4 regions of the Paenibacillus sp. FSL K6-2524 genome follow, and region 3 is predicted to be linked to each of the others. Evidence: predicted binding sites of a transcription regulator. Region 3 holds the regulator's gene; each other region holds the start of a gene.
What was found. Region 3 encodes Rex, which represses fermentation and respiration genes when NADH is low (regulators of the CRP and FNR family bind a similar motif). Its sites were predicted from a motif close to TTGTGAAATATTTCACAA; they were not measured.

Region 1: NST85_RS03155 (FAD:protein FMN transferase) is a predicted target of Rex. The motif match lies at 3,428-3,445, and genes of this name have one in related genera.
Region 2: pflB (formate C-acetyltransferase) is a predicted target of Rex. The motif match lies at 3,289-3,306, and genes of this name have one in related genera.
Region 4: NST85_RS05160 (flavocytochrome c) is a predicted target of Rex. The motif match lies at 3,530-3,547, and genes of this name have one in related genera.

Annotation. Positions count from the first base shown of each region.
Region 1 is NZ_JBBOSP010000001.1:728,966-734,847, reverse strand. It holds gene NST85_RS03180 (FAD:protein FMN transferase) at 1-221, shown strand, start outside; gene NST85_RS03175 (asparagine synthase) at 784-942, shown strand; gene NST85_RS03170 (hypothetical protein) at 1,060-1,185, opposite strand; gene NST85_RS03165 (hypothetical protein) at 1,211-1,510, opposite strand; gene NST85_RS03160 (GNAT family N-acetyltransferase) at 1,698-2,159, shown strand; gene NST85_RS03155 (FAD:protein FMN transferase) at 2,275-3,363, opposite strand; gene NST85_RS03150 (DUF4234 domain-containing protein) at 3,568-3,912, shown strand; gene NST85_RS03145 (DUF2752 domain-containing protein) at 3,922-4,350, shown strand; tRNA gene NST85_RS03140 (tRNA-Thr) at 4,950-5,021, opposite strand; gene NST85_RS03135 (MTH1187 family thiamine-binding protein) at 5,119-5,418, opposite strand; cobalamin riboswitch at 5,619-5,850, shown strand.
Region 2 is NZ_JBBOSP010000001.1:4,136,316-4,142,197, reverse strand. It holds gene NST85_RS19080 (Crp/Fnr family transcriptional regulator) at 1-27, opposite strand, end outside; gene adhE (bifunctional acetaldehyde-CoA/alcohol dehydrogenase) at 507-3,122, shown strand; gene pflB (formate C-acetyltransferase) at 3,383-5,644, shown strand; gene pflA (pyruvate formate-lyase-activating protein) at 5,705-5,882, shown strand, end outside.
Region 3 is NZ_JBBOSP010000001.1:3,948,722-3,954,603, reverse strand. It holds gene NST85_RS18090 (tetratricopeptide repeat protein) at 1-681, shown strand, start outside; gene dinG (ATP-dependent DNA helicase DinG) at 831-3,710, shown strand; gene NST85_RS18080 (redox-sensing transcriptional repressor Rex) at 3,723-4,370, shown strand; gene NST85_RS18075 (amidohydrolase) at 4,360-5,658, shown strand; gene NST85_RS18070 (cell wall elongation regulator TseB-like domain-containing protein) at 5,708-5,882, shown strand, end outside.
Region 4 is NZ_JBBOSP010000001.1:1,168,080-1,173,961, forward strand. It holds gene NST85_RS05150 (DUF4317 domain-containing protein) at 1-926, shown strand, start outside; gene NST85_RS05155 (SF0329 family protein) at 1,142-1,711, shown strand; gene NST85_RS05160 (flavocytochrome c) at 1,795-3,345, opposite strand; gene NST85_RS05165 (methionine ABC transporter ATP-binding protein) at 3,838-4,926, shown strand; gene NST85_RS05170 (methionine ABC transporter permease) at 4,883-5,569, shown strand; gene NST85_RS05175 (MetQ/NlpA family ABC transporter substrate-binding protein) at 5,595-5,882, shown strand, end outside.

The DNA.
Region 1 (5,882 bases), 3.2 Mb from region 3:
ATAATATCAATAGCGTAACCATCGTGACCAATCGTTCAACCGATGCTGATGCCTTATCTACTACATTATTCGTGCTTGGAATCGAAGAGGGGCTCAAATTTATCGAAAATACACCCGACGCCGAGGCGTTGTTCATTTCGAAAGATAAGAAGCTTTATGGCACTTCTGGTTTCAAAGAATTGTTGAATAAAACGAATGACAGCTATACATTTGCGAATTAGATAAACAACTATTATATCAAATGTTTAACGGGTAAGTTGATACATTAATATCAACTACCCGTTTTTCTTTGTCGTGCTATTGACATACCTGTGCATATTGTTATATAATATAATTTGATTGATTATCCTCGGTTTTAGATTCCTCAACGTACAACCCTTCTATATACCGTTTCAGGTATAGCATTCCTATTCTATTGACCCAAGAGTAAGAATTTGTTTCTGATTCACACTGGCGCGGTCTTCGGAGCCGCAAGGATGAAAGAGAGGTAGGGCTTTTGTCGTTTTAGAAAAACAGGTACTTGTACAAGTAGGAATACCGATGTTGATGTCTTTTAACGTGTACATAAAAGACAGATTATCATACAGCATTATAACTAAGTCCGGTCCCCCATTATCCACTTCATTGGAACCGGAGCTAGGCAATCGCCCTGCGGATAATCCGCAGGGCGATTTTCTATTTAATAATTTATTTTCAATGAATATCACTCTACGCACGAATAACAAACCATAATTGAGCCCAGAATAACGATGTCTTCCAAACTAACTCAAAGAGGTGTTTCGTATGCGTGAAGGTATGATTCCTACTGTTCTCGGAGCTGTAGTATCCGCTTCTGCTGCATCACTGCTTGGAAGCAAGTATAAACTTGCTGCAACGGGAGCTCTTGGTTTTGGCCTCGCACATGTCGTGCTAGGTGCCATTGACCTGTTTGACCGACGCTAGCTTTGGAGGGTGACCCGGGAGGAATTCCTCCCGGTATATACACTTTTTTCTTTAGCCTGTCCCAATCTCATACGCACCAAAGTCTAAGCCCTCGCATAGAAAATCCCCCTCTATTTATTAGTCCGCTGGTGTAGGCCCTGTTGATAAATCCCCAATATCCTCAGAACCAAAGAAAAATAGGGCTATTAATATCACTACAATGACTGCCTCTGCGAAACCCTCTCCATCAAATGAATTACTCATAATTCACCTCTTCAGTCAGATGTCTTTATCTTCCACTCTTCTTCTTCAAAGCTGCAAATACTTCATCCAAAGTCATTCCACCATTTTCATCTAGAAATTGTGTCATCTTCCCTATATTTGGATTACTCAAGTCACCAAGAGTATTGAATTTACCAACTAGACTAATAACGGTTGATGCTTCCCGAAAGAGTTCTATAGAATCCACTTTTAATTTACCAGTTAACAGTAGCGAGGCTACAATGATCTCTAAATTTTTACTCTTCAGGGAGGACTTTGGCGTTGAACGTTTACAATTCTGCTTCTTATTTCTATCAAGGGGAGCCATACGGTACCCTCCCATTTCATTTAAGTCATATTAGACATCTTATGCTGAAAATAAAAATGCGTACGTGGCATTCATGCTTTTAAAAAACGTTAGTTTTGTTTTCATTGACAATAAGTAGATGCACAAGAGATAATTTCAACTTAGATATTTCGGCTCTAGCACTTGAATGAAGGAAGGAATGGGTAAAATGGACAACGTAACATTGGTGCAGGTCACTGCTGATCATCCAGATTTGAACGGTATAATAACAAAACTTGATCATTATTTATTACAGGTCTACCCACCAAGTGAGATATTCGGGCTAGATCTTACCGATTCTAAGAATAACAAGACCATCTTTATCGTTGCATATTTTAACGAAATTGCAGTTGGATGCGGCGCAATCAAACCTATTGATGGTGAAATCGTAGAATTGAAGAGATTTTTTGTAGACCCTGAATTTAGAAATCGTGGAATAGCGACAGCGATTCTTAACGACCTAGAAAATAGAGCCCTAGCTTTGAATTACTCAACCATTAGACTAGAGACTGGAGAAAAACTCCCAGAAGCCATAACTTTGTATCAGAAGCACGGGTATTATCCCATCGATAAATACGGAGAGTATGTGGATTGTGGGTCCAGTCTTTGCTATGAGAAACAACTACGATAATATATCCTTCCTTAACATGAACAAGAGGATGTCCCTTAGCTAATTTATATGGCTTAAAGGACATCCTCTTGTTATTCACCCTACTTTTTTTGAGAATTAAATTAATATGCTACTTTCAATTTGCATAAGTATAACTATCATTGGTTTTATTCAGCATTTCCTTAAATCCAGAAGAAGCATACAGTTTCTTGTCCTTCGTAATAAAGAGGACTTCCGCATTGGGGATATTCTCCACGAATTTCAGCCCCTCTTCGATTCCTAGAAGTACCAGGGCTGTATCCATAGTATCCGCATCAGTCGAGCGGTCAGTTATGATTGTTACGCTGCTGATATTATTGTCGACCGGATATCCCGTTTTCGGATTAATAATATGTGGGTACATCTTTCCATCTTCAATGAAATAACGCTCGTAAATACCTGCGGTCACAACGGTTTTGTCATTAATGCGAATTGAACCAATGGGAATGCCACGCTCCTGGGTTGGATCCTGAATCCCTATGTTCCAATCTTCACCTGTAGGTTTCTGGCCCATGGCAAAGACATTACCACCCAAATCGATAATTGCACTGCTGAATCCTTGCTCCGCCAAATAATCGTAAACGGCATCTGCGGCATAACCTTTACCGTAGGAACCTAGGTCAATTTCCATGCCCTTATCCTGTAAATAAATCTCATGAGTTTCTTCGTTCATTTCAATCTTGCGATAATCGCAAAGTTGTTGCATAGGAGCGATCTCTTCTATAGGAAGCACATGAGCACCTTCGTGGCCAATATTCCACAGGGTAACGAGCCTCCCAATCGATGGGTCAAGCAAACCGTTTGTCCGTTTGGCATAATCTATCGCAATTGAGACAAGTTCGAACGTATCTGGAGAAACCTGTACGGGAGCTATCCCGCTATTCGCATTAACCTTGAAAATTTCACTTTCACTATTCGTGCGGCTGATTTTGTTATCAATCTTATTGAGTAGATCCTCGATATCTTTAAGGTTTTCTTTGGTCGCCCGATCATCGTAAATGGATACATTCACAACGGTATCAAAAATAAAAAAGGTTTCCTTCATTGGCCCATTATTCTGTTGTGCCTGTGACTGCTCCTTATTTGCTGTGGGTTCCTTCGCATTACCGGAATTTCCGCAGCCCCCGATTAGAGTACTAACAATAGATATGATTACCAGCAAAATTGCTGATTTGTTCCTCTTCATAAGTGAACCTCTTTTCTCTCTGTCATTTTCGTCCTTGATTGTAGCAGAAAAGAAACAGGACTAAAAGTGTAAAAATTCACGTTTGCATACATTATCTTATTTATTTTTTGGTGAAGTAGATAAAAGTACTACCATTTTGGCTTCTGATACCTTATCATATGTGAAAATAGTAGTATTTTGTAAAATTGAGAGGAATGATGACTTTTGGTTCAACAGCGTAGTATTGGTTTGGGTATTCTTTTTTCTATTATCACATGCGGAATTTACGGGATTTATTGGATGTACAAAGTCTTGGATGAATCAAGAGAGATTAGCCGAGATAATGAAGGCAGCGCAGGTCTAGATTTGATATTAACAATAATCACTTGCGGAATTTACGGGTTCTTTGCGTTCTACAAAGCAGGTTCACGTATATATGAAGCGGATGTTGCTCGTGGAAATAGGTATGCAACTAATGATACGGCATTGATCGTTATCTTGTATTTATTTGGTTCGATTGTTTCTGTGGCAATTCTTCAGCACAAAATTAATAAGTTTATAACAGCTTAATCATTCTATATGATTAGTGCATTGAAACAATTGGACCGGAAGAGGTTCCTGCCCATCTTCGTTTTTGGTGTCGTGGGACTCCTTAGTATTGCGGTAAATCTTCTGTTCCAAGGGAGTATTTGTATCTTTACAAATGTATTTGGTATTCCTAGTCCTGCTTGTGGTATGACGAGAGCTTATATGAGTCTCTTTCAAGGGGATATTGGAGCAGCATTGATATACCATCCGTTATTCATCATGCCTATACTGATGTGCATACTCGCAGCTTATAAAAAATTAAGTCAGCCAATTATTATCCTATTTATTATTTTGCTACTAGCAGTGTGGATTTTACGATTAATCTTCATGCTTCCCGATCAAATCGAGCCGATGGTGTACAATCCGGATGCGTTGATCCCCACCCTGCTCACTATTGTGAAGCAATGGATTGGGTTGTAGTAACGATAGTTTAAGGGTAACAGGTACAAAGATTTGGAGCATGGTTTCTCGGAAACGGGAGATCATGCTCTTTTTTCTATAACTATCATGTGGGTGATAAGAAGGAAAGGTAAATTTCATAAAAAAGGGCCATACGGAGAATATCCGCAGGCCAGCGCTAATTATGTATGTTCATAACGTGATAAATATCCTGTTTAAGAGTCCTAGAACTTTACCAGACGATGCACCATCAATTACTGTAAATATTGAAAAAATAACATAGTTATCGCGTTCACTAGTAGCCTCAATAACAGATCTTCCCAACGAGTTAGCAATTCCTTGTACTATTACACCGTCACTTTCATTCGTAATTTCCTTCACGATATATTCGCTGAAATCCTCTATTGTTGGGTTCGTTATCGCTAGTAAAATAGCTACTAGTAATAAGACAATTACTGTAGCATTGCGTGTTCCCCTACCTTGTGCAGTAATTTGGATCCCTCCTAAACTATCGTATAACTTATTATATCCTCTGTTGGGATAAAATGTATATATAGACCATGTGAAATATCAAAAAAACCTCCCACGAATTTCGTAGAAGGCTGCGTATATTATAAAGATGCTGGTGAAGGGAATTGAACCCCCGGCCTACGCATTACGAGTGCGTTGCTCTACCCCTGAGCTACACCAGCATGGTGCTTGTTATGCGGGAAACAAAAACAATTATACAACGCTCAGAAATTATTGCAAGCATAAGTGCCTAATGATTCCCTCTATTCAATAAAGTTCCTATAACTTCTCACGCACTGAGCGTAGCTTTTGTTCCGAAGAGCTAATTTTGTCCCGACGATCATCTATTTTGATCGAGGTGGACACACGCTGGGCATCAGATTGAAAAGGCGCTTCATGTATGGCCCGGATTGCCGCAAAAATATGATCAAGTGAGCCTTCAATAATCGTACTCATCGACGTCAATTGATACTGTATTCCCTCTTGTTTCTCCAATACTCGCTGTAATTCTGCTACATAGGGACTGAGACTAGTCGTTCCCGTTCCGATCGGAATAACCGTTACCTCCGCAATTGCCATCGTAAAACCTCCTTAATTATTTTCACCTCTCTCTATTGTAACCACTCCACAGATGCAATAAAAGTTCACAATTTTATTTTGTCCCCGCGAGCCCGCATCATGAAGCCAATCCTTCACTTTCAGACCATTATCCGATCGTTTATTTTGTAAATTTTCCGTTTACAAACACAATATATTGGGTTACTCTTGTAACAACGCAACCAAATATAGTGTAAACAGGTGATCCAGCGGGAAATCCCGCTGCGACTTAAAAAGGGAAGTGCGGTGCAATTCCGCTGCGGTCCCGCCACTGTAACCGGAAGCTTCTAGGGTTAATATGGACCCTCTAAAGAATCATCCGACAGAATGCCACTGCAGTTATTTCTATCCTGCGGGAAGGCGTCGGAGGACTATTCCGGAAGCCAGGATACCTGCCTGTTTAGACGACACCGGAACAATCCTGCGAGGAACGGGTATGGTGTCCG
Region 2 (5,882 bases), 190 kb from region 3:
CAGGGCAGCATTCATTATTTCATTCATCATTAAGTTCCCCTTTGTACTCCAAATTTTTCTGAAAATTTAAATTAATTATATACTGTTTATTGTGATTTGAGTTACTGTTAAATGAAAAAAAAGTGTCGAAATTTCAACATTGTGACTAATTTCACTTTATTTTTGATTATGGATAACTTTGCTAAAGAGTTAATAGGGTTTTCAGATTGCGGACTTTTTTAGCCACTCTATAGAAGGAAGAAGAAAGAGTCTTATTTTTTGAAAGGGCTTCATTTTACTGAATATACTTTTTATGTAAGCAATACATGAAAATACACTCAATTAACTGAAATATTTTCATTTTCTTTATAGTATGTGAAAAAATTCACTATACAAGAGTGAAAGTGTGTGATATGATTTATTCATAAAGAGAAGCGCAAAGCTTCGCAAGGACGAACTAATAAGTGAATTTTTTCACGATACCAATAAGGTTCGATCCATTACCAATACCTAGGAGGACGAGAGAGATGGCCGTAAAAAACGAAGTGACGACAAAGGCACAACCGGATGCACAGGAATATATCCAATCGCTGATCGACAAAGCGAATAAAGCAACTGAAGCTTTTATGGGAATGGACCAGGAACAAATTGACAAGATCGTGCAAGCAATGGCATTGGCAGGACTTGACAAACACATGCATCTGGCAAAGTTGGCTGTAGAAGAAACTGGACGTGGTGTTTATGAAGACAAGATTATTAAGAACATGTTCGCTACGGAATACATCTGGAACAGTATTAAGAACAACAAGACCGTAGGCGTTATTGAAGATAATCCTTACGACAACTTCCAGAAGATTGCTGAACCAGTGGGAATCATCATGGGTATTACACCAACAACTAACCCAACTTCAACTACAATCTTCAAAGCCTTGATCGCGATTAAAACTCGCAACCCGATCATCTTCGGTTTCCATCCATCTGCTCAAGCGTGTAGTACTGAAGCAGCTAAGATTTTGTTGGAAGCTGCAGTAAAACACGGTGCTCCTGAAAATTGTATCCAATGGATCGAGAATCCTTCGATGGATCGTACGAACGCACTTATGAATCATAAAGATGTAGCATGTATTCTTGCAACAGGCGGATCCGCAATGGTTAAAGCAGCATATAGCTGTGGTAAACCAGCACTAGGTGTAGGCCCAGGTAACGTACCTTGCTTCATTGAAAAGTCTGCCGATCTTGATCAAGCGGTGAATGACCTTATTCTTTCCAAAACATTTGATAATGGTATGATTTGCGCATCTGAGCAAGCAGTTATCATCGAAGAGCCGATATTCGATCAAGTGAAGAAGAAAATGATCGCAAACGGATGTTACTTTGTAAATAAAGAAGAAGTAACTAAATTGACTGCAGGAGCTATTATTGCTGATAAATGTGCAGTGAATCCAACTATCGTTGGTATGCCAGCAACTAAGATTGCTGAATTGTGCGGAATCAGTGTTCCAGCTGGAACAAAAATTCTAGTTGCTGAAATTGAAGGCGTGGGAACTAAATATCCACTGTCTGCAGAGAAGTTAAGCCCGATCCTTGCTTGCTACAAAGTGAAGAACCCTGAACAAGGTATCGAACGTGCCCTTGAAGTTGTTCATTTCGGTGGTATGGGTCACTCTTCGGTAATTCACTCAAATAACGAAGAAATTATTCAAAAATACTCCGATCGTATGCCGACTTGCCGGATCTTGGTTAACCAACCATCTTCGCAAGGTGGTATCGGTGATATCTATAATACAAACTTACCATCGCTAACACTTGGATGTGGATCTTACGGACGTAACTCGACTTCGTCGAACGTAACTGCTATCAATCTAATCAACGTGAAAAGGGTGAATCGTCGTACTGTGAATATGCAATGGTTCAAAATTCCTAACAAAATTTACTTTGAAAAAGGATCCACTCAATATCTTGCCAAAATGCCTGACATTACTCGCGTACTGATCGTTACTGACCCTATGATGGTTAAGCTTGGATATGTAGAGAAGGTAGAACATTATCTTCGTCAACGCCAAACGCCAGTAGCTATCGAAGTATTCTCGGATGTAGAGCCAGATCCATCGACTACAACAGTTAAACGTGGTACTGAAATGATGGAGAAATTCCAACCAGACTGTATCATCGCTCTAGGTGGCGGATCGCCAATGGATGCTGCTAAAGGTATGTGGTTGTTCTATGAATATCCAGATACAGACTTTAACAACTTGAAACAAAAATTCATGGATATCCGTAAACGGATTTACAAATACCCACGTTTGGGCCAAAAAGCAAAATTCGTTGCGATTCCAACAACTTCGGGTACAGGTTCGGAAGTAACATCGTTCGCCGTTATCACAGATAAAGAAAATGGTAACACGAAGTATCCACTTGCTGATTATGAGTTGACTCCAGACGTAGCTATCATCGATCCAGAATTCGTATACAGTTTGCCTAAGTTCGCTGTTGCTGATACAGGTATGGACGTATTGACTCACGCTATTGAAGCTTATGTGTCGGTTATGGCTAGTGACTATACGGATGGTCTTGCAATCAAAGCGATTCAACTAGTGTTCCAATGGTTAGAAAAATCGGCATTAACTGGCGACAAGCTTGCTCGTGAAAAAATGCATAACGCATCGACTTTGGCTGGTATGGCTTTTGCCAACGCATTCCTAGGCATTAACCACAGTTTGGCGCACAAATGGGGCGGTCAATACCATACTGCTCATGGACGTACAAATGCGATTCTTATGCCGCACGTTATTCGCTATAATGCTAAGAAACCAACTAAATTTGCTGCATTCCCTAAATATACTCACTTCGTTGCTGACGAACGTTATGCAGAAATCGCTCGCATTCTTGGATTGCCTGCTCGTACAACAGAAGAAGGCGTTAAGAGCTTGATCAAAGCAATTCGTGAAATGAACAAGAAACTAGGCATTCCAGAAACATTCCAAGAACTTGGCTTCGATGCAAAGGATTTCGAATCACGCGTAGACTATTTAGCAGACCGCGCTTTCGAAGACCAATGTACTACTGCTAATCCGAAGTTGCCACTAGTTACAGAATTGGCTGATGTATACCGCGATGCATTCTACGGAAGATTTGAAGAATAAGTGAACAAATAGTTCAAAAAAAGTGACAAATATCACTCGAAGAGTGATATTTGTCACAATGCTTTTATGGTAATTGTTATATGATAATAGCATAAATGATTCCTTACAAAGTGATAGGGCATTTGAGATGTTATTATCAAAGATTATTATCTTATCAGTGTCCGAAATGTGAAATTTATCACAAATTAAAGGAATCATGAGGCGCGGAAAAATATCCTTCAAACCGCGTACTCCAAACTATATAAATGGAGGGAATACAGATGTCGGTGATTGAAAGAGAAGTAAAGGAAGTACAGTCGGGTTGGAGAGGTTTTAAGAAAGGCAAATGGATGAAGGAAGTCAATGTCCGCGATTTTATCGAGGGTAACATTGCTTCTTATACTGGTGACGAATCTTTCTTGCAAGGCGCAACTGAGAATACTAAAGCTTTGTGGGAGATTGTTTCCGATCTAACTAAGAAAGAACGCGATGCTGGTGGGGTACTTGATGTAGATGTTAACACACCATCAACGATTGTCTCACATGCTCCAGGTTACTTGGACAAAGATAAGGAACAAGTTGTAGGTGTTCAAACGGATGCTCCTTTCAAACGTTCAATTCAACCATTTGGCGGCATTAAAATGATGATCGATGCTTGTAAAGCTTATGGCTTTGAGCTTCCAAAAGACATCGTAGACATGTTTACGAATATCCGCAAAACGCATAACCAAGGCGTATTTGATGCATATACTTCAGAAATGAGAGCCGCTCGTAAAGCAGGTATTATCACAGGTCTTCCAGACGCATATGGACGTGGACGGATTATCGGTGACTATCGTCGCTTAGCACTTTACGGTGTGGATTTCCTTATCGCACAAAAAAAACAAGACCTCAACAATCTTGAGGTTGATGTAATCGATGAAGATGTTATCCGTCTTCGCGAAGAATTATCTGAGCAAATTCGCGCATTTGGCGAATTGAAACAAATGGCAGCAGCACATGGATTTGATATTTCCAAGCCAGCTAATACAGCTAAAGAAGCATTCCAATGGGTATATTTTGGATACCTAGCAGCAATCAAAGAACAAAACGGTGCGGCAATGTCACTAGGACGCGTATCTTCATTCCTTGATGCTTATATTGAACGTGATCTAGCTGAAGGCACAATGACAGAAGAACAAGCTCAAGAGCTAGTTGACCATTTCGTTATGAAACTACGTATCGTCAAATTCCTGCGTACTCCTGATTATAATGATCTATTCAGTGGTGACCCTACTTGGGTAACAGAATCACTAGGTGGTATGTCCGTATCTGGCGCGACTCGTGTAACGAAGAACAGCTTCCGTTTCTTGCATACTTTATATAACTTGGGACCTGCACCGGAACCAAACTTGACTGTACTCTGGTCTGAAAAATTACCTGAGGGCTTCAAGAAATACTGTGCAAAAGTATCAATCGAAACAAGTTCGATCCAATACGAGAACGATGATTTGATGCGTCCGATCTATGGCGATGACTACGGTATTGCTTGCTGCGTATCCGCGATGGAAATCGGTAAACAAATGCAATTCTTTGGTGCTCGTGCGAACTTGGCTAAAGCTTTGTTGTATGCAATTAACGGTGGTAAAGACGAGAAGTCTGGTGCACAAGTTGGTCCTGAACTTCCGGCTATCACTTCTGAATACTTGACATACGATGAAGTCATGAAACGTTTCAAACCGATGATGGAATGGCTTGCTAAACTGTATATGAATACACTTAACGTTATCCATTACATGCACGATAAATATTCCTACGAACGGATCGAAATGGCGCTGCATGATCGCGATATTCTCCGTACGATGGCATGCGGAATCGCTGGCTTGTCTGTAGCGGCTGACTCCTTAAGTGCTATCAAATATGCTAAAGTAAAACCTATCCGTAATGAAGATGGCATTGCAATCGACTTTGAAATTGAAGGAGATTTCCCTTGCTACGGTAACAACGACGATATGGTTGACCAAATTGCCGTTGAATTGGTAGAGTCATTCATGGGCATGATTCGCAAACATAAAGCATATCGTAACGCATTGCCGACTCAATCTGTGTTGACAATCACATCTAATGTCGTTTACGGTAAGAAAACAGGAACTACACCGGATGGACGTAAAGCAGGCGAACCATTTGCTCCAGGTGCCAATCCGATGCATGGTCGCGATAAGAAAGGTGCACTCGCTTCCTTGAGTTCTGTTGCTAAACTGCCGTATGAACATAGTTTGGATGGTATTTCTAATACCTTCTCAATCGTACCTAAGGCATTGGGTAAAGAAGAAGAAACACGTAAATCTAATCTCGTATCAATGTTGGATGGTTATTTCGGTAGTGATGCACATCACTTGAACGTAAACGTGTTTGATCGTGAGCAATTGATGGATGCTATGGATCATCCAGAGAACTATCCACAGCTTACAATTCGCGTGTCGGGTTATGCAGTTAACTTTATCAAATTGACACGTGAGCAACAGCTTGATGTAATTAACCGGACCTTCCATGGTTCGATGTAATTCCTTTACCAGTTAAATGTAGCAATTTATACTGAGTAGCCGAATGGAGAGTGACGAAAGATGCTAAAAGGTCGAATACATTCATTGGAAACTTTCGGAACGGTTGATGGCCCCGGTATACGTTTCGTGCTCTTTATGCAGGGCTGCCTGCTGAAATGTCAGTATTGCCATAATCCTGATACCTGGAGTCTGACGGACGGTAAAGAGATGACTTTGGAAGAGGTTCTATCTGAAATCG
Region 3 (5,882 bases):
AAGCTAAATACAGAGTTCATCTTCGTTAAGGGTGGGGTGCAAATGATGTTTCAGCATGTATTTGCGGAAATGAATGATATGCTGGATGAAATAACACGGCATTACCCGGTGGCCCAAGGAGTGCATAAGCAGGATCTAGGCCATAAATGGAACCTGCTCAAGCATATGAGTGACGGCATTATTGAGGAATGGCTTTGTTTCGAAGAGAAGATGGGTATTTTACGCCAAAATTGGGGGAGTCCTGAAGAAAGCCAGGAACTTGAACCACCGGATTTGGTGATGAAGAATGACGCCTTCGTGAAGGGGCAAGGTTATTACAAACTTCTGATGTATCCACAGGCAATGGGGCAATTCGAACATGTATTGGAACAATTCCCTAATAGTTTCCTCACACACGCATACTTGGGCATGTGTCATCTGCATATGGGACAACATGAGGCGGCAGATTCACAATTTCAACAAGTACTAAAAGGTGCAGCTAATAAACGTTTACGTGGAATCATTTATAACGCACTTGGATGTATTGAAGCGAATCGCGGAGTACGTGTGAAAGCCAAGGAGTATTTTACAATGGCTCATCACAGCGATCCGTCCTTGCCCGAACCTCTCGCTAATTTGGAAGCATGTATGCATCACTCCGGAAAGCTACAATTCGGGAATCAATTATCATCGCTGATATAACGCAGAATGAAATCCTTCCATTGAATAGCGATGCGAACACCCTTTGTATGGTGCGCATCGCTTTGTTATGTTGGAGGGACTAATTTTCAAAATTGAAATCTTCTGTTATGCTGTTAAAGAGACTGGGATGAAAGGGACTTATAAACGCAATGAAATATGCTGTACTTGATTTTGAAACGACAGGTAATCAGTCCTCGGATGAAATTATCCAAGTAGGGCTTGCCATTATAGATGATGATCTTACTGTGTCCCACGTTTATTCTTCCTTTGTTAATCCAGGAGTATCAATTCCACCGTTTATAACGGGGTTAACAGGCATTACGGATGAACTTGTTAAGGATGCACCAGATCTTGATGTGGTTATGATGGAAATGGTTCCATTACTTAATGATGTTGTGCTTGTAGGTCATAATGTGGCTTTCGATTTCAACTTTTTACAGAGCTCATTGGATAGAACGGGTTACTTACCATTTACCGGACGAATTCTCGATACGATGGATTTCTTGAAGATTATTTTTCCTTCACTGACTTCGTATCAGCTAAGCCAAGTTTCTTCAGAGTTTGAAGTTCAGCATGATCGTCCACATCAGGCGGATAGCGATGCCCTGGCAACAGCTCTGATCTTCATAAAATGTTTGGAGGAAATTGAGGGTCTGCCGCTGCTCACCTTGCAACGTTTGTCCGATTTATTTGCAGGAGAAGATAGTGATTTAGGTTGGTTCTTTGATGCCATGTTGCAAGAAAAGGAACAACAGGTTGATCCTAATCCGAAAGGTCATACCTATTATCGGCAATTCGCCCTCCAAGTAGATGATTGGACGGAGATGATTCCGGCTAGGTATGGTGACGATACTAATCCATTGGATAATGTGACATTCCAGCAATTTATGGATGGGGTAAGAGATCGACTACGTGCTAAACTGCCAAATTATGAAGAGCGAGAAGCACAGAACTTGATGCTTGACGAAGTTATGCAGGCTTTTCAAGAAGATAAGCATTTATTAATTGAGGCCGGAACTGGAACAGGTAAATCTCTAGGGTATCTTCTGCCTGCCATTTACCATAGTGTGAAACAAGATGACAAGGTTATGGTCAGCACTCACACGATTAATCTACAGGAACAGTTGCGCGAGCGTGACATTCCATTACTGACTGAAGTAGTGCCTTTTCCATTTAGAGCTGCCATTTTTAAAGGAAGACAGCATTATTTGTGTTTGAGAAAATTTGAACATAAAATAAATAGAAAAGACTTTGCAACGCCAAAAGAAGAAGTAATGATCGCCGCACAAATGATTGTATGGTTGACCCAAACGGAGACCGGGGACGATGAGGAACTCAACATGGGGAATCGTGGGGGGGACTTCTGGGAGACTGTGGCTAGTGAGTCGGACTCCTGTCTGGGTCGTTCCTGTCCTTGGTTCCGCAAATGCTTCTATCATCGTGCTAAGCATGAGGCTGGTATCGCTGATGTAGTCATTACTAACCATTCCAAATTGTTCACAGATATTCAAGCGGGACATCAATTGCTTCCTAGCTATGAGCGATTGGTTATTGACGAAGCTCATCATTTAGAAGACGTAGCCGGAAAGCATCTGGGCCTTCAATTAAAGTACTTTACTGTTGTGCATACTTTGACACGTCTGTTCAAAGATAGTAAGACAGGACAACTTCCGAGTCTTAGAAGCGCCCTTCAGAATACGAAGAGTGAAAAGTCATCAGAGTGGTGTTCTATTATTGATGGCTTATATCGTTCTCTGCTGGATGTGAAAGAGAGCTGGGATAAGCTCAGCGAAATGCTCTTCGTGCTCATGCCTGACCGCAGTGATGCAGCTCCAGGAGATCCTGGACAGTTCGTTCTTCGGTTACTTCCAAATAGGAAGCCCAAGGAATGGGATGCTATTGAAGCATTGGAGAATCAGATTTATGTTATTCTGAGCGATGTGCTTCGCAAGGGAGAACGCATGCTAGGTGAGATTAGGGAAGAGCCAGATGATTACGGATCTGAAGGTTTAATGACGGATATCAGTGGATTATTCAAAGATATCGCAAACGAGCGTGATGGTTTGCGTTCTTTCATCAAACTGGATGACGAGGATACGGTGTACTGGATCGAAGGCAATGGTAATTACCGTAGTCGATCATTACAGATCTTTGCTGTTCCAATTGATGTGAGCGCCCAATTAAAATCGTATTTCTTTGATAAGAAGAAGAGTGTAGTGATGACTTCGGCGACATTGTCGGTCGATAAATCATTTCAATATATGATTGAACAGCTTGGACTTCAGGAGGCTGCCTCCGAAGATAGATTGGTTACTTCAGTGCTTCCATCTCCATTTAATTACCGTGATCAAGCACTCCTAGTAATTCCAAGGGATTTCCCGAGTGTTAAGGGGAGCGTAGGAGATGATCATTTTGTCAATACGCTTGTGCAGTCTTTAGCAGACACTGCAACTGTAACACAAGGTCGAATGTTGGTGTTGTTTACCTCTTATCGAATGTTACGGCAAGTGTATGATCCTCTTAAGGAACTGCTGTCTCAACGGGGAATTACGGTAATAGGCCAAGGGATGGATAGTGGTAATCGTAGTAAGTTAACTCGCAGGTTTCAAGGGCAGAGTGCTTCCGTTCTGCTTGGAACGAGTAGTTTCTGGGAAGGTGTAGACATTCCAGGTGAAGCTTTAACCAGCTTGGCAATTGTCCGTTTACCTTTCCAACCTCCCAACCATCCGTTGATTGAAGCGAAGAGTGAGCGACTTCAGAAGGAGAAGAAGAATCCCTTTATGAAGTTGTCTGTGCCGCAGGCGGTTATCCGCTTTAAGCAAGGTTTTGGACGGCTGGTCCGTTCTTCGCAAGACCGTGGAATTGTGGTTGTTTATGATACGCGCATCTTGGAATCCTACTACGGAAAATACTTTTTATATTCATTACCCGGACCGAAGATGGAGCATATGCCACTTGAACAGATGGTTCCACGTATTTCGGAATGGCTGGTCGCTGAAGAACAACAAGGTTCTTCTTTATCAGATTAGGAGGAAAAATGCATGAAATCAGAAAAAATATCGGATGCCGTGGTACGAAGATTACCCGTTTACTTACGTTTTCTAAATCAATTAAGTCAAAGGGAAGTACCTACAGTTTCCTCACAAGAGTTGGGTCAGAAACTGGCACTCAATCCGGCACAAATTCGTAAGGATCTTGCCTATTTTGGTGATTTCGGTCGTAAAGGGATTGGATACGACGTTTCTTATCTGATTGAGAAAATTCGTCAAATTTTAAACTTGGACCAACAAATTAATGTAGCTTTGGTCGGAGCTGGTAACTTGGGACAAGCGCTTTCCAATTACAATGCTTACTTGAAGGATAATATGAAAATTGTGAGTATTTTTGATGCCTTTCCGTCGAAGATTGGTAGCAAAATCAATAATATTACGGTACAACCAATAGAGGAACTAGTAGAATCGGTCAAACAGAATAATATCCGAATCGGGATTATTACAGTTCCGGATACAGAGGCGCAGCGAGTAGCTGATGTTCTAGTAGCCGCTGGGGTAGAAGCGATTCTCAATTTCGCTCCTACAATTCTGAAGGTCCCACCTGAGGTGCGTATTCATGCGGCCGATTTTACAACGGACCTCCTGAGTTTAGCCTATTATTTGAATGGAAAGGAAACAGAATTAGATGAGTCATAAGTGGTTAATTAAAAATGGGACGATAGCGGTAATGGACGATGCACGTCCCGTAGTTAATGGTTATATGTTGGTTGAGGGAGATACGATAACGTATATTGGTGAGGAACGTCCTGAAGGTGCAGAAGGAGCAGAAATTTTTGATGGAGCAGGCCTTCTCTTCCTTCCAGGTTTGGTAAATACGCACGGACATGCGGCGATGTCACTGTTACGTGGGTATGGGGATGATCTTGCCCTACAAGTTTGGCTTCAAGATAAAATGTGGCCTATGGAGGCTAAATTTACAGGTAGTGATGTGTATTGGGGGACTTCATTGTCCGTGCTTGAAATGCTAAAAGGTGGGACGACGACCTTTCTAGATATGTATGACCATATGGACCAAGTGGCCAAAGTAGTAGAAGAATCGGGTATACGTGCTGTTCTTATGCGTGGTGCAATTGGGTTCTGCTCTGAAGATGAACAACGCCAGAAGTTAAATGAAGCTGTTGGATTTGCTCGTGACTGGCATGGTAAAGCAGACGGGCGGATCACAACGATGCTCTCACCACATTCACCTTATACTTGTGCACCTAATTTCTTCGAGAAATTTGTTCAGGCAGCCCACGATCTTAACTTGCCGTTACATACGCATATGTCGGAGACTAAGACTGAAGTGGAACAAAATGTGAGTAATTATGGCGTACGACCGGTTCAACATTTACTCAATATGGGTATGTTCTCTCGTCCATCACTGGTTGCACATGCTGTGCATTTGAACGATGAGGAGATCGAAATTCTGGCAGCACATCAAGTAGGAGTATCCCATAATCCAGGTAGCAATCTAAAGCTCGCTAGCGGTGTTGCTCGAGTGCCTGAATTACTCAAAGCGGGTGTTACCGTTTCACTTGGTACAGATGGTGCTGCTAGCAATAATAACCTTGATATGTTTGAGGAAATCCGGTTGGCTGCATTGATTCATAAAGGGGTATCTGGTGATCCAACTGCTGTACCGGCATTACAAGCACTCAAGATGGGTACAGAGTATGGTGCTAAGTCAGTTTTCTTACAGGATACGGGCAAATTGGCCCAGGGAATGAAGGCCGATTTTATTGCTCTGAATACGGAGCAGGCTCATTTTCTGCCAAGAACCGATTATATTTCTCATGCAGTGTATTCGGCCGGAGCGAAAGATGTGGAGCATGTTTGGGTGAACGGCAAACAAGTGATTAAGAATGGTGCTGCGCTGACTATTGACGAAGAAAAAGTGCGTTATGAAGCGCAAGCAGCTTATGAAGGATTGTTATCTCGTTAATTCGTCGTCATAGCTCAAACAAGTCATTAACGGGGAGTGGAAGAGAAGGTTGAAGAAGAAAACCAAATGGATACTAATCTCTATCCTAACCCTGCTGCTCGTGCTCTTTGGTCTTCACCGTTTCTATATCTATATCCAACAGGATTTGTGGAGCGGCGAGCAAGCCGCGGTAGTACGAGCACAGCAGGAAGCCGGTATTAGCGATGTTAAGAAAGTATATAAAT
Region 4 (5,882 bases), 2.8 Mb from region 3:
CGGAGGAACCCACGCAGGTACTGCTTCACCAAGCTTTGGTGACAGGTGATTCTGATGAATGGCAGGACCTGATGTTGCTGTTGGTGGAGAAAATGTTGGCGGATACCAAGTATGAACGGGATACGGTGGTCACATTCGTTCGCGGACAATATTTCCGGCCCACCAAGGCCAGAAACGATGAAGCCGAAGAGAGCGAGAAGAATGAAGTGTTCGCCAATCCATTCATTCTATGCAGCGTGAATTCCACGGAGAAGCCACGGAATTCTCTCTTGTTTGATTATGTGGAGAGAGAATTTAAGTACAATATCATTGTAGATCCGATTATCAAGTTAAGCGCGCCGGAACAAGGCTTCTTTTACCCGAGCGTGACGGACAACTATTCCGATGTGAACCGCATTCTGTATTGTACGGCAAAATCGAATTTTCCTGATCCGCACTTTATCGGACAGGTCTTGAATGCCGAAAGGTCCGTAACGGCACTGGAAGAGAGAGCCATCTTCGAAGAGATCGTGAAGGAAGTAGTGGGCGAACAACTCGACGTAGCTACCCTCGCACAGGTGTACGAGGAAATCCACCAGTTAATCGAAACCAACGAAGATGAGGATGAACCTCCGAAGCTCGATTATAAAGATGTAGAGCGCGTGCTGACGGTAAGTGGCGTAGAGAACTTGACGACTGAAAAAGTGGAACGGGCATTCCAAACAATCGTCGATGATAAGAACTATGAAATGAAGGCGAACAGCGTTATGCCGAAATTTACTTCAAAATCGATTAAGATCGATACAAAGGTAGCCACAATTTCGGTAAGCCCGCAGGATTTAAAGTATGTGAAACAGGTGAATTATCAAGGGAGACGATGCATCCTGATTGAGGTCGACGAAGATGCAGTGATCGAAGGATTTACGCTCAGTACTGAGACGATTTAGACTCGTTTGATAGCGTTGGTTGTTGAGATATATTGTTGGAAACGTTATGGGCTATCCTTAGAGTCTTTGATAAAGACTTGGGATAGCCCATGTTGTATTCGTATCACAACAGGTGAATTCACCGTTGGCAAACGCTCGCTCTACTGGGGCTTGCGGAGGTTTTCGCGATGCGGTATAGATAAAGTAACTAAAATATAGAACATAGGGGGAATTACATGTCCTGGAGCAAATTGAAGCAACAACTGGAGAGTTTTCTCTGTCCTGCGTTATATGGAAGGGTAGAATACATCGCTTCTAGCTATCGTTATTTACCTGATAAACCAGGGATTTGTTATATTGCGGTAGATAAAAAAAATATGCTCAATATGAGTGATAGAACGACCTCAATCAGATGGTATCAGACGGAGCTGGAAATTAAGAATGATTCAGATATCCAAATTCCTATCAACATTGAAGAAATTGAAGCGATCAGAAAAGATACCAAGGGAGTAGTTCCGGAGGATCGCCTAAAAGTAATTGCAAGAAGTAGAAAAATATCTGAATATGCAAAAGAGCTTCTGTCAGCACAGTCATCATTAAGTAAATCAAATTTTATCGTTGTGGCTACTAAGTTTTTATCTACTTCTATAGAGGAAAGCTTAGAGAGCAATGATATCTTATTGAATATTCTTGCATTGGTGGACAGACGAGTTGGAAAAAAACGAATTCTAAATATGTCCGAGAAGATGAAGTTAAAGCATCCAATTGTGCAGTACTTCTATGAACTACGGCTTAGTACGTTATGAGCTAAATAGCTATGTATTACGCATAATACAACAACCGCTTGGACCATTTTTAGTCCAAGCGGTTGTTTATTAGCTACCATACTTTATTTGTTTGCTTTTACGAATTCAGCAGATTTTATACCCGCTTGACGGCCGAAGATAATGATTTCGGCAACAGAGTTGCCGCCGATCCGGTTTTGTCCGTGGAGGCCGCCTGCAACTTCACCCGCTGCAAAAAGGCCTGTAATCGGCTCACCGTCTTTATTTAAAACTTCTGTATTCGTGTTGATGTTTACGCCACCCATGGTGTAGTGGATTCCTGGGGCGATTTTGATAGCATAGTACGTTGCAGTGGACAAGTCGTTGTCCATCCCTGTTGTTCTGCCGAACTCGGCATCGTCTTTTTTGTTCACGCTGCTGTTCCATGTATCCAGTGTCGCCTTCAGATTATCCGCCGGAACCTCCAATTTTTCAGCTAAAGCCTCGATGGTATCTGCCGAAATGACAAAGCCCATTTTCTCATATTGTTCAATCGCTTTTACACGACTTTTCACACCGGAATCAAAGACTAGCGTAGCTGATTTTTCAGGAAGTGCATTAATTGCTGCAGTAACATTATCACGTGTATCCAACTCGTTGGTGAAACGCTCGCCTTCATTGTTAATCAGGATAGCGCCTTCCCCGCGAACGGATTCACCGATCAGATAGGATTGTTCTTGTTGTACGGTTGGGTGAACTTGGATTTGATCCATATCAACCGTTGTACCTCCAAGTGCTTCAATCATCTTGATACCGTCACCAGTACTGCCTTCTTGGTTTGTTGTTACATAGCCCTCTAAATCAGGTCTAGACTCGGTAATCAGATCCATATTGGAGCCAAAACCGCCAGTGGTTACGACAACCGCATCAGCTGTAATATTTTTTTCGTCTGTCTCGTTGAATACAACTTTGACGCCGTTTACTTTTCCATCATTTTGTGTAATTTCTGTTACTTTCGCATTTACAAAAAGAGGAATTCCTTGTTCTTGTACATTTTTCAGCAATCCGTCTACAAGGTATTGACCTACCGCCGAGCCGTCCTCAGGACGATGTGTGCGCTTTTCGCTCATGCCTCCGGTGATGGTGAGATTGTTCAATCTAATGCCGATGGAATCCAGCCAATCAATTGCATCAGCGGAATTATCAACGAAGTAACGGAGTAATTCTGTGTTGTTTGTGCCCTTACCGCCTGCTAATGTTTCTTCATAAAATGAATCATTACTGTCTTCTATGCCCTGCTCTTTTTGGAATTTCGTTTCAGAAGCATTCATCCCTGATGATGCTTTTAATGTATTTCCACCCGCCACCGGCATCTTTTCGAAAATAACCGGGTTCATGCCGTTTGCCTTTGCTTCAAGCGCAGTGGTCATCCCAGCACCACCTGCACCGACAATAATGACATCATATTGTTCTTTCAGTTGATCGATGGGAGTATAACTTGCTTGGGAAGCTCCCGATGTAGAATCAGTTTCTGTTTGCTCATTGACCGTGTTCTTTACATTGCTGTTACCGCTGTCGTTGCTGCTGCCCTCGTTGCTGTTCCCAGTGCCGCATCCTGCGATCACAAGCGTCGCTGAAAGAACGAGAGCTAAGACTGATGATAGTTTCTTCTTCATGGTAACCCTCCACTATAATTCGTTAGTTTTAGGATGGACGAAAAAAGAGGAAGTAACATAGGAGATAGGGAGGTTTAGGAGTGTGAGAGCCACGAGTTCTCCGAACTTCCATTCTTCTTTGGTTACGTCCCCGGTTACTCGCTATCCTTTTTGACATGAAAAAGTATAGCATTAATCATATCATATGTGAATCTTTTCACAATTATTTTTGAAATTTCGCCATATTTATTTCAGTTCTATTAGGACTCAAACCAATCTATATCTGAAAAATAGATGAACCAGAACTCTATGAACACATAGTCAGTAGTAAAGCCAGCACATAGCAGCTGTTCCAACAAGGACACTACAATGCATGCAAACATCGTAAAAACGGTCATTGACAGGCTATATGAACGATGCTATATTAAAGCCTATAATTTCTATCAAATAACTATGGATTAAAATACGCCATGTTTCATCATAGACAGGCATAAGTTTGGGGGGAACAGCGAAATGTCAGGAGAAGAAAGCTTCATCCAAATGAAACAGGTAACGAAAAGCTTCTATAAAGATACAATTGCTATTGAAGTATTGAAGGATGTAAACCTTGAGGTGGACAAGGGCGATATATTTGGCATTATTGGCTACAGCGGTGCTGGCAAATCTACCTTGATTCGATGTATTAATGGGATTGAGAGCCTGACGAGCGGCGAAGTGATCATCGATAAGCAGATTGTTAGCAATCTAACGGGCAAAGAACTGCGAGGCTTCCGTAGGCAGGTGGGCATGATTTTTCAACAATTCAATCTGATGCCTTCCCGCACTGTTTACGGCAACATTGCGTTGGCACTTCGAAACAGTGGATTAAGCAAACAGCATAAAGAGGAACGTATTATGGATTTACTTGAATTGGTGGACATTCGGGACAAGCGCGATGCCTATCCGTCGCAGTTGAGTGGCGGGCAGAAGCAGCGCGTAGCGATTGCTCGTGCTCTGGCCAATCATCCCAAGGTATTGTTGTGTGATGAAGCGACCAGTGCGCTTGATCCGCAAACAACCAAGTCCATCTTGCAGTTTTTAAAAGACTTGAACCGAAAATTGGGAATTACGATCGTTATGATTACCCATGAGATGGGGGTCGTAAAGGAAATCTGTAACAAAGTGGCGATTATTGACCAAGGTGTGATTCTGGAGCAGGGCGATGTTTTCTCTGTCTTCTCCAATCCAAGAGAGCCGTTAACCAAGACCTTTTTGGAAACTACGTCTAATCTGAGCAAAGTGGATGAGTTGATTCGTGTGAACTCTCCATTGGTACAACTGGAGGAAGGCCAGGTCATCCTGAAATTAACCTATACCAAAACAACAGTCTCGGAAGCACTGATTTCAGAGGTTTCCAGAAGATTCTATGTGGATTTTAATATTATTGCCAGTGATATAGAGATTGTAAATGATATGCTGCTCGGTGGGCTTGTCGCGGTCCTGAGCGGCGAACAAGCCAGCATTAATCAAACCTTGATCTATTTACATCAAAAAAATGTTGCCGTGGAGGTGATCAGGGATGCTCGATCAAGTGATCAACAAATTGCTGCCGAATGTGTCTAAATTGTCCGATGTTTTTTATGAATCTGTTCTTCAGACTTTGCAAATGTTTGCTATCGCAGGTTGCATTTCGTTTGTACTTGGTTTGTTTTTTGGTATTGTTCTGCTGGTTTGCAAACCCAATGGCATTCTGGCAAATAAATGGGTCTACTACTTACTGGATAAGGTCATTAATGTACTGCGTTCCATTCCATTTATCATTATGATTGCCTTGCTTATTCCGTTAACCCGACTGCTGGTAGGAACGGCAATTGGCACGACAGGTGCGATTTTCCCACTGGTGGTTGGCATCACCCCTTTCTTCTCCCGTCAAATCGAATCTGCACTGAGCGGGATCGATCCTGGATTAGTAGAATCAGGAAAAGCGATGGGCATGAGTGCGAATGAATTAATCATTCATGTTTATTTGAAAGAGAGTATTCCAGCTATTGTGCGGGCCACAACCATTACCAGTGTGAACTTGATTGGGTTGTCCGCAATCGTCGGGGTAGTTGGCGGCGGTGGTATTGGGAACTTTGCGATTATGTATGGTTATCAGCGAAATCAGCTTGATGCGACCTATATTTCGGTCATTGCCTTGTTGATTATTGTAAGCATCATTGAATTGGTGGGGAAAAGTGTTCTACGAAAGACTACATACTATTAAACAAACTTGAGGGGGAAACGAGAATATGAAATTCAGACTATGGGTAAGCGTATTGTTAGTATTTGCTGTAATCTTGACAGGATGTGGTGGCAAGAAGGACGGTGAAGCTTCGATTGTAAAAATCGGGGTTGTAGGGGAACCGCAAAAAGTCATTTGGGACGCTGTGAAGGAAAATCTGGCGGCAGAAGGCGTAGAAGTTGAACTTTCGTTTGTCTCATTTACGGATGGAATTATTGCCAATCAGGCATTAGCGGATAAAGAACTGGATTTCTCATTGTTCCAACATTATGCTTTTCTCGAACAAGAAGTAGCG